DNA from 4 places in the Bacillus sp. N6 genome. Region 4 is predicted to be linked to each of the others. Evidence: riboswitches for the same ligand, from Rfam matches in the RefSeq annotation. Region 4 holds a riboswitch; each other region holds the start of a gene.
The links. Region 4 has a riboswitch for lysine ahead of ACUXVC_RS15335 (amino acid permease). Riboswitches for the same ligand answer to the same signal wherever they lie in the genome.
Positions count from the first base shown of each region.

Region 1: linked by a shared signal. The riboswitch ahead of lysA (diaminopimelate decarboxylase) and the one ahead of ACUXVC_RS15335 (amino acid permease) in region 4 are both predicted to bind lysine.
Region 2: linked by a shared signal. The riboswitch ahead of ACUXVC_RS08910 (aspartate kinase) and the one ahead of ACUXVC_RS15335 (amino acid permease) in region 4 are both predicted to bind lysine.
Region 3: linked by a shared signal. The riboswitch ahead of ACUXVC_RS04390 (amino acid permease) and the one ahead of ACUXVC_RS15335 (amino acid permease) in region 4 are both predicted to bind lysine.

Region 1 covers NZ_CM127843.1:1,378,197-1,382,814, forward strand. The annotation lists gene ACUXVC_RS07190 (LTA synthase family protein) at 1-1,634, opposite strand, end outside; gene ACUXVC_RS07195 (DUF3888 domain-containing protein) at 1,889-2,284, shown strand; lysine riboswitch at 2,374-2,555, shown strand; gene lysA (diaminopimelate decarboxylase) at 2,736-4,052, shown strand; SAM riboswitch class I at 4,168-4,276, shown strand; gene ACUXVC_RS07205 (YezD family protein) at 4,349-4,492, shown strand; gene ACUXVC_RS07210 (phosphoadenylyl-sulfate reductase) at 4,580-4,618, shown strand, end outside.
Region 2 covers NZ_CM127843.1:1,702,518-1,707,135, forward strand. The annotation lists gene ACUXVC_RS08900 (helix-turn-helix domain-containing protein) at 117-566, shown strand; gene ACUXVC_RS08905 (VOC family protein) at 833-1,285, opposite strand; gene ACUXVC_RS08910 (aspartate kinase) at 1,514-2,743, opposite strand; lysine riboswitch at 2,946-3,132, opposite strand; gene ACUXVC_RS08915 (DoxX-like family protein) at 3,325-4,233, shown strand; gene ACUXVC_RS08920 (DUF4166 domain-containing protein) at 4,238-4,618, shown strand, end outside.
Region 3 covers NZ_CM127843.1:846,292-850,909, forward strand. The annotation lists gene ACUXVC_RS04385 (ABC transporter permease) at 1-591, opposite strand, end outside; gene ACUXVC_RS04390 (amino acid permease) at 652-2,076, opposite strand; lysine riboswitch at 2,223-2,404, opposite strand; gene racE (glutamate racemase) at 2,606-3,436, shown strand; gene ACUXVC_RS04400 (DUF3626 domain-containing protein) at 3,547-4,618, shown strand, end outside.
Region 4 covers NZ_CM127843.1:2,973,790-2,978,407, forward strand. The annotation lists gene ACUXVC_RS15325 (sulfite exporter TauE/SafE family protein) at 124-1,026, shown strand; gene ACUXVC_RS15330 (GNAT family N-acetyltransferase) at 1,063-1,512, opposite strand; lysine riboswitch at 1,833-2,026, shown strand; gene ACUXVC_RS15335 (amino acid permease) at 2,139-3,605, shown strand; gene ACUXVC_RS15340 (iron-sulfur cluster biosynthesis family protein) at 3,719-4,024, shown strand; gene ACUXVC_RS15345 (DNA alkylation repair protein) at 4,058-4,618, shown strand, end outside.

The DNA of each region.
Region 1 (4,618 bases), 1.6 Mb from region 4:
AAGTCAGTTCCAAATTCAACGGATTTATTTGTTTTAATACCAAGTAAATGAAGGAGCGTTGGTTTAATATCAATTTGACCAGATACTTTAGAAACAACTTTTCCTTCTTGACCAGGCACATGAATAATAAGAGGAACTCGTTGTAATTGCATAGAATCGAATGGTGTAATAGTATCTTTTCCTAGGAACTGTGCCATAGCTGCATTATGGTTTTCGGAAATACCATAATGATCACCATAAATGACAATAACGGAATTATCATACAGTCCTTCTTCTTTTAATTGTTTAATAAATAATTTAAGAGCTTCATCTGTGTAACGAACAGTTGGGAAGTAGCGGTTTACAACACCACTTTCTGAGTTGAATTCATCAACATATTGGTCTTCCGGATTTAGAAGAAACGGAAAATGATTTGTTAATGTAATAAATTTTGTATAGAACGGTTGCGGTAAAGATTTTAACTTTGGAATAGATTGTTCAAAGAACTGTTTATCTTTTAATCCCCAACCGACAGACATTTGTTCCGTTCCTGCGTAATCATTTAAATTAAAGTAACGATCATATCCAAGCGCAGGATACATTACATCCCGATTCCAAAACGTTTTATCATTTGAATGGAAGACGGCAGAAGAATATCCGTATTTCTTTAATTGTTCTGGTGTCGCTGTGTATTCGTTTGTTGCATGAGTAAAGAATACAGAACCACGATCTAGCGGATAAAGTGAGTTTTCAACGATAAATTCAGCATCAGAAGTTTTGCCTTGTCCAGTTTGATGATAGAAGTTATCGAAATAGAAACTATCCTTAATAAATTCATTTAAAAATGGGGTAATTTCTTTTCCATTTATTTTTTTATTAATAACAAAGCTTTGTGTAGATTCCATTGAAATTAAAATTACATTTTTACCTTTTGCAGCTCCAAATAAGTTTTTATCAACTTGTTTGTCTTTTGAGTCTGTATAGTTTTTGATTTCAGAAAATCCATCCCCACTTGCAAATACACGCTCAGCTGAAGACTTGGATTGAAGTGTAATATCAAATAGATGATATGTGTATAAACCTAAATTCTTTACGACAGTTTGACGGTCAAATGAGCGCGAGAACATTTGTGGTTTATAAATAACTGATACAACAATTTGTAGTGCTAATAAAGCTGTTACACCGCTAAAGAAAGTTCGCTTCTCTGAGCGGGAAAGTGGTGTTTTGTCGCCAAATGATGGGAATTTACGCGAAATAAACATTAAAATAATTGCATCTGCAAATAAAAGTAATGTTTTGTACGTAAAGAGTTCTTTTATACTTGTCCCTAAATCAGCCATATTGTTTGTTTGGAATAAAACCGGGAAAGTAACGAAATCGTTATAGAATCCATAAAACATTGCGTTTCCAAATAAAATAAATGACAGTATAAAACTGATTCCAATTATAATTCGGTTTCGGTGCTTAGATGCAAGTAAAGCTAAGCCGAAAAATAAAAGTAACGCAGCTAGTGGATTAATAAAAAGCATGAATTCTTCAAAGAAATTATCAATTTTAATATCAAATGCTAGCTTGTACACAATATATGTTTTAATCCATAGTAAAACGACTGCAACGAGTGCAAATCGCAGTTTTGGAAACAGATGTTGTAGCATAATATACTCCTCTCCTAAAAAGCATGACAGTTCTTGTGAGTCAGTTTGCTTAACGACTCATTTTATATATACGAACAGTCCTTTGTTATTATGATTATTATACTATGAGTATCATTATACGAAAATAAAAGAGAGTTGTGGGCTTTTTTATAATAATCGAGTAGAAAAAGAGTGGTGGGAGACAATAAAACAGAATTTCTATGTATGATAATTATCGTACGCAGAAAGAATCGCGTGATAATACGGAGGTTATAATGCGAAAATTATTATATTTTATAGCATGTAGTAGTGTTATACTTTTTACCTCACCGAGTGTGTCAATAGCTCAATATGATGCACCTCTTATGGAAGATGCACTTTATTCTGTTTTATTTCCAAAAATAAATAAAGCAATTGAAAAACAATATGGAAGTTTGAAACCGTATCAATGTCCTAAAATTATTAGTTTAAAAAAAGTGTATAGCGGTACATATTTATTTCAAGCAAGTATTGAAGTGACAAAGTATGAACGTGTTGCTGGGAAAATTGCTCCCCCATTTGAGAAGGTAACGATTACATTTAATAACGAAGAAGGCGAATGGGAAGTGAAAAAGATTTCAGTAAAGCGCTTACCAAATGATACAAAATTAAACTGTAAAAAAACAATATAAAAAATTGTTTGACAAATAAAATGGTCCTTTGGTATTGTTAATAGCAACAATTAGATGTTTGAAAATTAAATAGACTTACCTCATCTACTCTCAAAGGTAGAGGCCGCGATAGGAAAGAGTAAGCTATGGGAGATTTCATGGAATCTGTGATCATAGGCTGAAAGGGACTATTGCCGAAATATAAGAATAACCATCTTATTCATATATTGGGACTACATTGAATAAATGTAGTACTGTCATAAGATTTATTTTATGGAGAGCTATTTGGAGATGTTGATGCGGTTTCTTATTTTGAGGAGATAACAACTCGTTTATTTTTTCAATATATATTTTTCCTAATAAGAAACGCGTGTGAACATTGTTCCGCGCGTTTTTTGTCTATCTAAAAGCGTGCTGCAATGAATAGAAGATTGGGGTTATGAGTTTTAGAGGAAATAAGGGAGGAATTTAAATGTATTTACACGGCACAAGCCGAATTAATGGGCAAGGACACTTAGAAATTGGAGGGTGCGATACGACGCAGCTAGCAAAGCAATACGGAACACCACTTTATGTATACGATGAAGAGTCTATTCGAGGAAAATGCCGAGCATTTCATCGTGCTTTTAAAGAAAGTGGTTTCTCTTATCAAGTAGCATATGCAAGCAAGGCGTTCTTGTGCATGGAGATGTGCCGAGTAGCTCGTGAAGAGAATATGTCATTAGACGTTGTTTCTGGAGGAGAATTATATACTGCGCTCCAAGCAGGATTTCCAGCATCACGTATTCATTTTCATGGAAATAATAAAACAGAAGAAGAGATAGTGATGGCTCTTCAGGCGAATATCGGTTGTTTTGTCGTAGATAATTTCTTTGAATTAGAAGTTTTACACGATTTAGCGATGCAACATGGAAAGTTTGTGAACATATTAATTCGTGTAACGCCTGGAGTAGAGGCGCACACACATGAATATATTACAACAGGCCAAGATGATTCGAAATTTGGATTTGGCGTTTCAAACGGTCAAGCGATGCAGGCAATTGGATTTGCTTTACAAAAATCCAATTATAATGTGCTAGGGATTCATTCACATATCGGATCGCAAATATTTGAAACAGCTGGCTTTGTTCGAGCGATTGAAGTTCTTCGCCAATTTTTAGAAGAAGTGAGAGAGCAAACAAACTATGTAGTAAAAGTGTTAAATGTAGGCGGGGGATTTGGAATACGCTACACAGAGTCGGATACACCGTTAACTCTTGAGACATATGTGCGAGCTGTAACAAGTGCAGTGAGAGAACAATTTACTGTATGTGAATATCCATTGCCAGAAATATGGATTGAACCAGGCCGTAGCATTGTAGGTGATGCTGGGACAACAATTTATACAGTTGGATCTGTGAAAGATATTCCTGGTATTCGGAAATATGTATCAGTCGATGGTGGAATGACAGATAATTTAAGACCTGCTTTATATAGTGCGCGTTATGAAGCAATGTTAGCGAATCGAGGGAATGATGAGAATGAGGAACTCGTTTCGATTGCGGGGAAATGTTGTGAGAGCGGAGATATGTTGATTTGGGATATTCATTTACCGAAAGTCGCTTCTGCTGATTTACTAGCAGTTTCCTGTACAGGAGCCTACGGGTACTCGATGGCGAATAATTACAATCGGATTCGAAGACCAGCCGTTGTCTTTGCAAAAGGCGGAACATCGCAAGTAGTTGTGGAACGCGAAACATATGAAAATATTATTGGGAACGATCGCATACGTATTAAAGAGCTTGTTTAAATAGAAAAAGGAGTTGTTCGGATGGGCAATTCCTTTTTTGTAAAATAAAATAATTAAAATATATCGGAAAACTAGGATTGAAAAAAATCAGAATTGTGATAAAATACAAATACAAAGCTTATCAAGAGAAGCGGAGGGAACTGGCCCGAAGAAGCTCGGCAACCTGCTTATAGAAAGCAAGGTGCTAAATCCAGCAAAATGGAATCCATTTTGAAAGATAAGGTAAAATATATTACCGAACAGTCTTTTCGAAATGGGAAAGATTTTTTTTATGAATAAAAAGGGGGGCTGTTCGCGTGGGTGTACGGGAACATTTTGATGAAGTATCCGAGAAGATTGAAGCGATGCTTGCTGATATGAAATATGGCTCAATTACAATTGTTGTGCAAGATGGAAAAGTAATTCAGTTAGAGAAAAGTGAAAAAGTACGTTTAAAGTGAAAAGCGCTGACTAGAAAAACTAGAGGCGGTTTTAACCTATTTTCATTAGGTTAAAACCGTCTTTTTGCTTTTACAGGGGGAAAAAACATGTTGACGTATGAAACGTGGGAAGAAAATGTTGTTTCG
Region 2 (4,618 bases), 1.3 Mb from region 4:
CAAAGAGTTATCCTCTCTTTTTATTGTGTAAACGAATGGTTTACAGTGAATTTTACTAATGGTTTCTTTCTATTACATCTCTTTTTATGTAATAATTTGTTAAAGGAGGGGACGTTATGAGCATAGGAGAGCAGCTAAAAAAACTACGAGAATCAAAGGGGTTTTCGCAAGAGGATGTTGCTAAAAAGATTGGTGTGACGAGGCAAGCAGTGTACAAATGGGAAAATGATAAAAGTTATCCTGATATTGATAATCTAATTTTACTAAGCGAAATGTACAATGTTACGCTTGATGAGTTAATAAAAGGGAAACAGAATATTAAAGAAAAAATACATATTGATGAAGAAGATGAGGATTTTGAGAAAGAGAATGATTTTGGTTTTTATATTGGGTTTGGATTGCTAATTATGAGTGCATGCATTGATTATGAAGGAATACAAGTATTTGTATTAGGAGTTGCACTATTCATGATGGTTTTTTATTCGAATGTGAAGAAAGTTATTTTGAATGAATATAAATCGTTTTTTCAAGAGAAAGAGCGAAAAGATATATGTGATAAAAAGTGAGAAGAGTTAGTTATATTTCCTAGGAAAGGGTATAACGAATATTTTTATTGTATTATAATGACTTTAGGATATTTGTAATATGAAAGCTATTTGGGTAGATCCTTGAAATCTATATGTAAAATGATAATAAAGTTATTTAATTTTAAAAGCTCAAACAAGCATAACCCCGTTCTAAATTTAGGACGGGGTTGAAAATATAATAATAAAATCGCTTAAGAGTCTACGTTTTATTCAATGATAGTGCCTTTTTACAAAACTTCACTTGCTTATTTATTACCGAGTTCTTCCGCTAAACCGATTAAAATTCCTTCCACTCCACGAATGTAGCAGAGACGATACGAGTTCTCGTACTGAACTACTTCACCAACGAGCTCTGCACCATGCTTAGTGAGTCTGGATACCATTTCGTCAATATCTTGAACGGTGAACATGACGCGTAGATAACCGAGGGCGTTTACAGGAGCATTTCGGTGATCTGCTATAGTAGGAGGGGTGAGAAATCGCGAAAGTTCAATTCGGTTGTGGCCATCTGGAGTGACCATCATAGCAATCTCTACGCACTGAGAGCCGAGTCCAGTTACGCGACCAGCCCATTCACCTTCGACATTGGCTCGCCCTTCGAGGTTCAAGCCAATTTCCTCGAAGAAAGAGATTGCGTTATCAAGAGATTCTACAACGATGCTGACATTGTCCATTCGTAGTAATTTGTTTTTTGCCATAGTCTTATCTCCTTATGTATAAAAGTTCATTATTTAATCATCCTCATAATTATACTACTAAGTAGTCACAAATTCCTTTCAGTCAAAAGCACCTTGTCACAGTATAGGAAAAATTGACAAGGTGTTTTTTTATATGTCATATAGCATCTTGTTAACGAACAGCCTTTATTTAATAGGAAGGAAGTAGATTAATATGATTTTTTTATAAGTGTTACTGAGCATATCAAATTAGCTCATTTGCACTAAAGGCTCAATTTTCGCCATAAATGATTGATGCAGTGCCTCAACACCTGTTACTAAATGAAGGCGGTCAATAACGACAGACACTTTAATTTCTGATGTACTTACCATTTTAATATGAATATCTTCTTCTTTTAAAGTAGTAAACATATTTGCAGCGACACCAGGGTTAGATACCATGCCAGATCCTACGATTGATACTTTTGCTAAGTGATTTTCATGTTCTACAGATTCGTAGTGAAGAGTTTCTTGATTTTGTTCCAAAACTTTTAAAGTTTCTCTTAAATCATTCGAGTGAATGGAGAAAGAGAGATGTACAGTTCCTTCATTTGTAATACTTTGAATGATGATATCTACATTAATATGTGCCGCTGCTAATGTAGAGAAAACTGTTGAAAGCGAGCCTTGTTCTAGTCCTTTAATTGTGACACGTGTAATGTTATCCTCAAATGCAATACCTTTAACGATTGATTGTTGTTCCATGTTACATTCTCCTTTTACAATTGTTCCGTTTTCTTGTTCCATACTTGAGCGAACTTCTAAAATGACATTATGATTTTTAGCAAACTCAACAGCACGCGGGTGTAATACACCAGCACCGAGGTTTGCAAGTTCTAACATTTCGTCATAAGAAATTTCATCTAATTTATAAGCATCTTTTACAACTCGTGGATCCGTCGTATATACGCCGGTCACATCTGTGTAAATATCACATTTTTTTGCGTTTAGTGCAGCAGCTAATGCGACAGCAGTTGTATCAGAACCGCCTCGTCCAAGCGTTGTAATTTCAAAATCTTCACTGACTCCTTGGAAACCAGCTACAATAACAATCGTGCCTTTAGTAAGATAAGACTGAATTCGATCTGTATTAATTTCAGTAATCCGTGCACTACTATGTACAGATTCTGTCGTAATACCAGCTTGCCATCCTGTTAATGAAATCGCGTTATACCCTTTTACTTGTAGTGCCATCGTTAATAATGAAATAGTTACTTGCTCTCCTGTCGATAGAAGCATATTCATTTCGCGTTTACTTGGATTTTCTGTAATTGCGTTAGCGAGTGCGACAAGTTCATCCGTGCTTTTTCCCATTGCTGAAACGACAGAGACAACGCTATGACCTCGTTCATATTCTTCAATAATTAAATTTGCTACATGTTGAATGCGCTCGACGCTTCCGACAGAAGTGCCACCAAATTTTTGAACAATTGTTTCCATTACAAATTCCTTCTTTCGTCTATTTTTAAGAATAGATTAGGAAATATATAAATCCCAATACTCCTGTAGTTACCATAAAGACAAACAAAAAACACCATCTCAAATAAGTGAGGATGGTGCTGTTACAGGAAAAGGGAAACAGAAAACGGAGCTAATAAAAAAACCGCCAAAAAAGGAATATCATAAAAAATGATATCTCTTTTTTGTAGATAGCTCTTCATACGTACACGTCTGTACATATGACAGTTCTGTTTCTATTCGAAAACAGCCCCAATTGATAAATGCAGAGAAACTTATCAATTTCGGCAATACTTCCTTTCATCTAAGTTCATAGACATCTCTGTGTCTCCATTAGAATACTCATAAGTATCGCAACCTCTATCTCACGTTTTAGGCGAGAGTGTTTGATTTATGAAGTTGTTGGTAACATTTGTTTTATAATAATTTAAATTTTTCGGGGAATCAAGTGTTTTATATATATTTTAAAAATTCTTTCTTTTTTCTGAGGAAGTTTGTGAAAAATGTAGCAAAATAAATTCATTGCATGTACATTAAACTTATAGTGCATAGGAGGTGGGAGAATGAAAAGGAAACAGCCTATTTATGTTGCGACAAAAATGAACACGACGATGGGAAAATTATGGGAATATACGCAAGAACCAGATATACATACGGAGTGGGATGCTCGCTTTACTGAAATTTCGTATTTAGAGAAAAAAGAAGGAGAACCACAGAAGTTTTTGTATAAAACAAAGATTGGATTTGGGCTTGAAATAGCTGGAGAAGGGGAATCAATAGGTGAAATAAGAAAAGAAACTGGTGAAAGAATTTCTTCTTTAAAATTTTGGACGGATAATACATTATCTCTTATTCAAATAGGACGTGGTTATTGGAAGTATACGCCGAATAAAGAATACATCCATTTTGAGACACAATATGATTATGATACAAGATTTGGTCGTATAGGAAATGTGATAGATTCCTATATTTTTCGTCCGTTATTAGGTTGGGCGACTGCTTGGAGTTTTGATGCCTTAAAATTATGGTTAGAAAAGGGGCTTCATCCTAGGTTACTAATTAGAAGAACAATGACGTATTGGCTCGTATGTTTTTTATTTGCTTTTGTATGGATATATCAAGGGATAGTGCCAAAACTACTTTTTACTCATTTAGAAGAAGTAAAGATGCTTTCTGTATTAATCGGTTCAAATGAAAATAGTGTATATATACTTAAAATAATTGGGGTGTTAGAAATAATTTTCGGTGTTGTATGGCTGTTGCCAATAACAAAACGAAAATTATTTATACTGCATATTATTGTATTACTAGTTTTAACATTAGCGGCAGGATTTACGAATATTGCAAGCTTTACAGGGCCGTTTAATCCGATTACATTAAATGTTCTTCTAATGGGGTTATCAATTGTCGGTTATATAAATAGTTTCGATTTACCAAGAGCGAAAAATTGCAATAGGGCGAGAAAGGGATAAGTGTATGGCTAATATATATGAACGATTATTAGGGGATACCTATAAAAATCTTCATCCTGAATTGCAGAAGCGTTATGCGATTACAGAAGAGAATAGTTTTACAGGTGAAGGAAAGATGGATGAAATTTACGGTGGCTCTTTTTTCGTGAAATTTATATTAAAAATTGCATCGAAGTTTCGAATGTTTTTCTCGGAACGAGGAGAGGAAATTCCATTTACGATACAAAACATAGCTGAGCGAGATGAATATGGACAAGAATTAGTAAGGTGGAACCGTACTTTTTATTTTCATAATAAGAAAAGATATTTTAACGCAGTTATGCAATTGGATGGAAACGAAAATGAAATTGTAGATTATTTTGGCGAACCACATATACTCGTTTCT
Region 3 (4,618 bases), 2.1 Mb from region 4:
GAAAGCAAGTAGTAAGAGTAATCCGCCTAATATGAGAACATTTGCGGAATAAAACAGCATGTAAATGATTAAGGCATTACAAGTAATACGGATGATCAGCCATATGTTTTTGTCGTGACTATCACGCCACATCCAATGTATGTACATGTTCCAAGCTTTCGTAATCATTAATACGATAAAGATTGTACACAAAAAAGGTACAGTTAATTGCAATGATTGCATAGCAAGTGGAACGAGAATAAGGAACGTAAATAACAATGGGAAAAGCTGAATGATGTAATTGTATAGAAGAGATTTTTTGAAATAAGATGTTAATTTCTCTTCTAGTGCTAGTAAATAGACAGCATCAGGTTTTTGAATAAATGTACGGATAGAGCATCTCGTTATAATGAATGTAAGTACAATCGTTATAATTATTAAAGATATTCCTTTAGAAGGAGATGCTTTTAGAAACTGAGCATAATAATATGCACCAACGCATGAAATAAAGATAAAGCTATATAGTAAACCGTTAATCATACGTGCAAAGTATGTAATGATATTTTGAATATGTTGTTGGAAGCGACTGCTCCATAGCGATTCGATTGACATGTTTTTCACCTCTTTGTTCTATTATATATGTTTTACAAAAGAAAAAACGAGCAAATTGCGTTATGCAACTTGCCCGTTTTTCTTTTCGTTATTTTTTTTCTGATCACGATTCATTAATGGATAGAAAGCAAATCCAATTACGAATAAACCAATTCCGAGAAGGAACGTTTTTATATCGGATGCGCCGGTTTTAATAACCCATAGTGCGTAGCAAAGTGCGATAACTGCGACTATGCCATCTGTAATTCTTGCCCGCATTTCATTTTTATATGTTTCACCAGTTGCGACTAGTTTTAACTGGAAGATTGGTGAAACGAGATATGGAATGAGGTAGGCCAGTGTCGATACGGTAATAACGAATGTATAAGCTTCCGCAATGGTTCCTGATAATGTTGAGAATAGGAATACTTGCGACATAATGTTTGTTAATCGTAATGAGTAAATTGGACTTCCTTTTTTATTTGTTTTCGTGAAGAAGGAAGGGAAGAAACCTTCTTTTGCTGCTTGATAAGGTACTTCTGAGCTTAATAAAATCCAGCCTAAGATAGAACCGAACAGGGAAGTAAGAGCAAGTAATGCCATCAGTTTCCCGCCGCCATGACCCATTGCAGCGTTTAATGCATCTGCTAATGGACGTTCAGAAGCTTGTAATTTATCAACGTGAAGTACACCCATTGTTAAAATTGTAATTCCTAAGTAAATTGCAACTGTAATAAGTAATCCCGCAACTGTTGCACGTTTTACCGTTTTTGGAGAAACAGCACGGTTTGATAAAAGAACGGCTGATTCAATTCCGATAAACGCCCAAAGCGTTGTAAGAGCAGCTAAATTTACTTGTGAAAGAAGACCGTGTGATGCACCTGATTTATCAATCATCGGTGTGTACCATTGTCCAAATTTAGAAGCTTCGAATGCAAATAACGTAACGACGATGAATAAAAGGAATCCAGTTACTTTTGTTGTTGTTGCTAAGAAGTTTAGTTTTCCAGCTCCGCTTACACCATTTGTTAATATAATATGAGTTCCCCAAAGTAAGATGGAACAAATCGTAAATGTAATTAGTTTTCCGACTTCTATGTTAAAAGAACCGATTGAAAATAGTAGTCGCGTATCTTTCATAATTGGGAAGAAGAGTGATAAATATCCCGCAAATGATGTAATGATGGCAACGTTACTTGCCCAGTTTGCAACCCAATATCCCCATACCATACTGAAGCCAGCCATTTTTTTCTTTTTTGGTGTTGAGAATAAAGCATATGCATGACTTTGTGGTCCTGTCGTTAAATCAGGACGACGAATTGCTAAATTACCGAAAACAAGAGCTAGCATTAAAACACCAAACCCTGTAGTTAACCAAGCTAAAGTGACACCGAGTGGGCTTGCTGTTTGTGCCAACGTACTTGGCACCATGAAAATACCAGCGCCAACCATGTTACCGACAACGAAAGCTGTTAGTACCCAAAAGCCCCATTTTTTTTGTTGCATAGAAAATACCTCCAAAGTTAGTATAACCAAGTCAAGCGAGGAGATATGTATGTCTTCTTAGTAGAGAAGAGAAGTCCCAAACAAAACAAAAAAAGCACGTAATCTGCCGCTACATGCTTTCTATCTTATAAGAAACCCACGACATACCTCTCGATAGCTCTCCACAAACGAAACGTTTGTGACAGTTCTGCACTTATTAAATGCAGACCCAGCAAGCGTGCATGGTGGACACGACTTACTTCGGCAACCATTCCTTTCTCATTCCTTCATCAATGCCACTACATCTCCTGAAATGATACTCTTAATGATTGCAACCTCTACCTCACCGAGATACGAATGAGGATTTAAATATTAAATTAACGTCTTTAAGAGTAACAAATGTATTTTTATACGTCAATGGATATAGTAATAATCAGATTATAGAGAAGAGTTTGTGATTAAAAGTAAGAGGGATTGTTATGTGATATTTGAATTTTCGTAATATAATACATGTTATTGGCGCTAGATGATTGAAAAGGGGATGAAATAAATGTCTGTATGTCATAAACATTCAGTAATAGGTGTGTTAGATTCGGGAGTTGGGGGATTAACAGTTGCGAGCGAAATTATAAGACAATTGCCTAAAGAAAGCATTTATTATATTGGTGATAATAAGCGTTGCCCGTATGGGCCAAGAAGTGTAGAGGAGGTGCAATCTTTCGTATTTGAAATGGTTGAGTTCCTCAAACAGTTTCCATTAAAAGCGCTAGTCGTAGCATGTAATACTGCTGCAGCTGCTGCATTGACTGCGCTGCAAGAAGCACTTTCCATTCCAGTTATTGGCGTTATACATCCAGGAGCAAGAGCGGCAATTAAAGTAACAAAGAAAGAGAAAATCGGAATAATTGGAACTGTAGGTACGATAAAATCCAATATGTATGAAAAAGCATTACATGAGCTTGATACATATTTGGAAGTGCATAGTCATGCGTGTCCGACTTTAGCTACAGTTGTAGAAAATCGATTAGAAGATATAGCATATGTCACGCAGCAAGTGAAACAAGCTTTACTTCCATTAACGAAAGAAGATATAGATACGTTAATTCTTGGATGTACGCATTATCCACTTTTAGAGTCCTATATTAAAAAGGAACTAGGAGAGGCTGTAACGATTATTAGTTCTGCAGAAGAAACAGCGATAGAGTTAAGTACGATTTTACAGCACAAAGGAATTTTGTCTGACAATCTGAATCCGAAGCATCGCTTTTTTACAACGGGATCTGTTTTATCATTTGAACATATTGCTGAGCGATGGCTAGGATATCAAATTTCTGTAGAATGTGTACATTTGCCTATGAAAAATGCGTGTATGCATAATTAAGATTTAGTAAATTACTTTTTTAAATAAATCAGGTTCGTTTCATAAGAAGGAAAGAATAAGCTTTTAATTGAAATGATTAAGGTCATTTTAATTAAAGGAGAGGTTTGATTATGGAATTATCAAGATCTCAATTATTTGCTTTAGAGTATATTTCAAAATATGCAGAGAACGAAAAACGTGGGGCTAAAGCAACAATTAATCATATACTTAACATGTGTAATATTACAGATGAAATATTTGAAGAAGCTGTCGCTAATTTAAAATCTCATGCAAGGATCGCTTTACACTTTCATCCAGACAGACTAGATTCGAGTATGAAAAGTGTTGCTGAAGCATTGTTTGAACAAGGAGTATATAAAAGTCAATTTGAAACGTTGCTATCTAATGGAAGCGTATCTGCTTACCCTGGTGGTGAACGTGACCTTTGGGAAAAGAGAATATTTGGAGGGGCATATCAATTAGAAGGCGTAACGAATGATCAACGTCCAAAATACGGAGCGCTAAATTTGATGTTACATCCAGATGGGCCGGCTCCGCGTTTTGGATCCTGTTATTTTCTCTTATCTCCAAAAGTTTCTTCGCGCTCTACATATACATATTTAGATTCACATCAAGATCCGAAAGAAAAGGGGACTTATGAGGAGTTTGATATGATTTTAGCTGCTCTTTTGGAAGAGGCATTCGTAAGAGATTTTGCAATTGGTGAAGGAAATTTGACTCCAACAATAATAATTAATCATTTATTGGCTAATCTGAAAAGGCCGTTTATAGATTTAGTAAGCAAAGAGCCAGCCCGTAATCTTAATCATTATATTGAAGCGCAGATTCATGGAGAGATTTCTCTTAAAGAAGACGTAGAGGTGCTTGTTGCAGATCCTTCATTTAAGGGTACGGTTGTAGGAAGAGTTTTAGAAGAAATTTGCCTGAAGTATGCTATTGATTTGTATTGGCACATCGGTTTTGTACTTATGGTAGACGAAGTTCCGATGGATTTTAGAGGTTCAAAAATGCCATCTTTAGCAAGACGCATTGCAAGGAATCATTGTATCGATGCAAATATAATTGGCTCTGCTGTAGTGGATTTGAAGCGCAATCCATTATCTTGGAGTGATCGTGGCACTTATGAAGAAGTGCTTCAGGAATTAAAATTATTATGGCATGTTTTAGTTCGATTTGGAAAAC
Region 4 (4,618 bases):
ATTTATACGATTAATATGTATTATAATGAAACAAATTTAATTATTGCTGATTGGAAAAACCAAAGGCACTTTTCTCATACGGGAAAAGTGTCTTTTTCATTTATTATTACAGGGGGATTATTTATGCAGAAATTAATTGTCTTTGCTATTATCGGATTTTTCGCTCAATTGATCGATGGAGCACTTGGAATGGCGTATGGGGTAACGTCTACTTCACTATTATTAATGTTTGGTATTGCACCGGCTGTAGCTTCCGCGTCCGTTCATTTAGCTGAAGTGGTTACAACTGCAGCTTCTGGCGCATCTCATATCAAATTTGGAAACGTTGATAAATATACAGTTTCCAGGCTTACATTACCTGGGGCAATCGGCGCATTTGTTGGGGCATGTTTTTTAAGTAATTTGCCTGGCGATGTAATCAAACCGTACATTTCCGTATTTTTATTTACTTTAGGGGTTTATATTTTATTACGATTCATCATTCAAAAACAAATTGTCACTTCAAATAAGCGTATGTCTGCAAAACAACTTGTGCCGCTTGGTTTATTCGCTGGATTCGTTGATTCAACTGGTGGCGGTGGTTGGGGGCCGATTACGACGCCTGTTCTTCTAGCAAGAGGAAATGAAGCTAGAAAAGTTATTGGATCTGTAGATACGAGTGAATTTCCTGTTTCACTCGCTGCAACAATTGGCTTCTTCATCTCACTTGGCTGGGAACAAGTAAGCTGGGTTTGGGTATTTGCGTTAATGCTTGGCGGTATTGTCGCAGCTCCAATTGCTGCATGGTTAGTTCGTATCGTTCCAGCACATTTACTTGGGGTATTAGTTGGCGGTCTTATTATCTTTACGAATATACGTACACTGCTTACTACATTTAAAGTGGATCCAACTATTATTTCAATTTCTTACGTTGCAGTTGGTCTTGTCGTTATTATTTCTATTTTCATCGCTGTTCGAAATCATTCCAATCGTCCTAACGCATCAACCGCTGAGTATCCAAATGATCAGAAGCAAATGCTACCATAACTATAAAAAATACCGCCCAATTTAGAGCGGTATTTTTTATTTTTCTATTTTCCAATTAATCATCGTTTCTGTAGCATTTACTCTCTTCATATGTAACTTTTCTAAAACACGAATCGAACTATAATTATCTAGAAGTGTCTCTGCAATTATTGTTTCTACCTCTCCTGTTTTGAAAGCCCAATCGATTAGTTCTCTTACAGCTTCTGTTGCATAGCCCATATTCCAATATTTCTCAATAAATCCATAGCCAATTTCCACTGTTTGATTCTCGTTTGGTTTCCCTTTAAACCCAATATCACCTAAAACGCTATCATCTTCTTTCCGAAGAACATACCACGCCCCCCATGGTAATAAAGCCACATCTTGTTTTACATTCTTTACATGCCCTACAATATGCGGGCCGCTATTGTATCCTTGCTCGTTAGCGACTTGAATCCTCTCTTCTGTACACGGCACTATATAGAGCCTTTCTGTTTCTAATTTCATTTTGATTTCCCCTTTTTGCTTAAACGTTACTCTAATTATAACAAATAATATGGCTTTATTATGAATGTCGAATTATATTTTTCTGAATTTTCTTTTAATTTAGAGGGTTTTTCAATATTTTTTGCGAAACATTTGTATAACAATTTTTTCTTTGCTTATTGCTACATAATAGTAGGTTCGGGTGGAGTTTTGCAAGCGTTTCCTATACAATAACCGATATTTTTTGACTTTTCCTAACAAAATATCTTGCAATATATTCAGAAAGTCATTACAATTGCCATATATTAAAAATCTTAGCAATATATAAATCCTCATCAATCCGATGAGGTAGAGGTTGCGACTTTTAATAGTAAAACGGACGAGACACAGAGAATGTCAGCTGACTCCGTTTGAAAGGAAAAGTTGCCGAAGTTTATATTTCTTCTCTGGAAATATGAGCTGGGGCTGTCTCCGAAAGGAACAGAACTGTCACGTTTACAAAATTACCGTGTAAACGTGGGGTGCTATCTTAACGGAAGGGTATGATGGGGTGGTTATTTGTGAAACGTTCCGCCAAATTCCTTTGGCGGTTTTTTGTATTTTTCTCCCCCGCTCCTTCCTAACCTACAAGAAAAGGAGTGTTGAACATGAATAGCGCAACAAATCAATCTACCTCTAAAACGCAAACTACACAAGGACAAGGTGAATTAAAACGCGGATTAAAATCTCGTCACCTTACGATGATTTCTCTCGGTGGTACAATTGGTACCGGACTATTTCTTGCCAGCGGTGGTGTCATCCATACAGCTGGACCTGGTGGCGCATTAATTGCATACGCCGCAATTGGAATTATGGTTTATTTTTTAATGACAAGCTTAGCTGAACTTGCAGCTTACATGCCTGTTACTGGATCTTTTAGCACGTATGCAACAAAATTTGTTGATCCATCACTTGGCTTTGCACTTGGATGGAACTATTGGTATAACTGGGCAATTACGATTGCTGCTGAACTTGCAGCCGTAACATTAATTATGAAATTTTGGTTCCCAGATACCCCTTCTCTTATTTGGAGCGGATTATGTTTAGCTATTATTTTCCTTTTAAACTATTTATCTGTTAAAGGGTTTGGTGAATCTGAATATTGGTTCGCACTTATTAAAGTAGTTACGATTATTATCTTTTTAATTGTTGGTTTCATGATGATTTTTGGAATTATGGGCGGTGAAACGGTTGGATTTAAAAACTTCACTGTTGCAGATGCACCATTTAACGGCGGTATCATGGCAATTATCGGTGTGTTTATGGCAGCTGGTTTCTCATTCCAAGGTACTGAACTATTAGGAGTAGCTGCTGGTGAAACGTCTGATCCAGAACGTAATATCCCAAAAGCAATTCGTTCAATCTTTTGGCGTATTCTTTTATTCTATATCCTTGCGATTCTCGTTATCGGTTTATTAATTCCTTATACAACTGAAAGCCTTGCTGCAAGTGATGTTACAGTAAGTCCGTTTACACTTATTTTTGAAAAAGCGGGCGTTGCCTTTGCTGCTTCTGTTATGAACGCTGTTATTTTAACTGCTGTACTATCTGCTGGTAACTCTGGTATGTATGCATCAACTCGTATGCTTTGGGATTTAGCACGCCAAGGAAAAGCACCAAAGTTTCTTGGTAAATTAGATAGCCGCGGTGTACCTGTTAACGCGTTAATCGTAACGTCAATTGTTGGTAGTATTGCTTTCATTGCTTCTTTATTCGGTGATGGTGTTGTATACATTTGGTTATTAAACGCATCCGGAATGTCTGGTTTTATCGCATGGGTTGGAATTGCAATTAGTCATTACCGTTTCCGTAAAGCATATATCGCACAAGGAAAAGATTTAAATGACTTACCATATAGAGCAAAATGGTTCCCATTCGGTCCAATCTTCGCATTTACACTTTGTATCATCGTAATTTTAGGACAAAACTACGGCGCATTTATGGGTGAAGCAATTGATTGGAACGGTGTACTCGTTTCTTACATCGGTTTACCACTCTTCTTAGTACTATGGTTAGGTTATAAATTTACGAAAAAAACAAAAGTGATTCCACTTGATAAATGTGAACTAAAATAAAGTGAAACGAGCAAACAAATTTGTTTGCTCGTTTTTTGTTGCAAACCTCTTTACTTCCCTATTGCTCCTGTTTTTGCAATAATAAAGGAAATATAAATAAAGGTTGGGATATAATGAACATTCGCATTACTGATGAAGCGAAAGCAGCTATACATAGATTAGAACGTGAAGATAAAAAAATCGTTCGCATTAGAGGAACAATGACGAACTCTTGTAGTATTTTCGTTGATGTCGATTTAATTTGGGATACATATAACGCAGATGATGTTGTATATGAAGATGCAGAGCTTATCGTACAAATGGATTCATTCACGAAAGACTACACTGGTGATACGGTGAAACTTGATTATAAGACGACAGGTTTTAGTGTTACGACTCCGAGTGAGACTTTGGTTTATGGATTGTCGATTAAAAAATAAAAATTGTTTTCATTTGACCACCGAGGTGAAAAAATGGGTAAATATGTTCCGTTAAAATTTTTATTTAATGAAGAATTAGCAGAAAAAATAGCTGATTCTATTTGTAAACACGATCCTTGTTTCTCTAAAAGCATCTTTGTAGATTCTGTAGCTTGTAAAGTTGAAAATTTAGAGTTAAAACAGCGTATTGAAGTAATTGCAGATGAATTACACAATGCTTTACAAAAAGATTTTAATGCCGCAATACATATATTACTGAAAACATTAGGACCAGAAAATACAACAGAAGTAGGCACATTTACAAATGGATATATGTACATGCCTATTGCAAAATACGTTGAAAAATATGGGCTTAACGATTTTAAAATCTCGTTTAATGCAATGTATGAAATAACGAAAAGGAATACTGCTGAATATGCCATTCGGCCCTTTCTTGAAACATACCATGAAGATACACTAAACATATTACAACAGTGGATTCATGACGAAAACAGCCACATTAGGAGATTAGTTTCTGAAGGTACAAGACCAAGGCTTCCTTGGGCTAAAAAAATAGGAGCTCTAAAAGGTGATTTTAAGTACAATTTACAACTT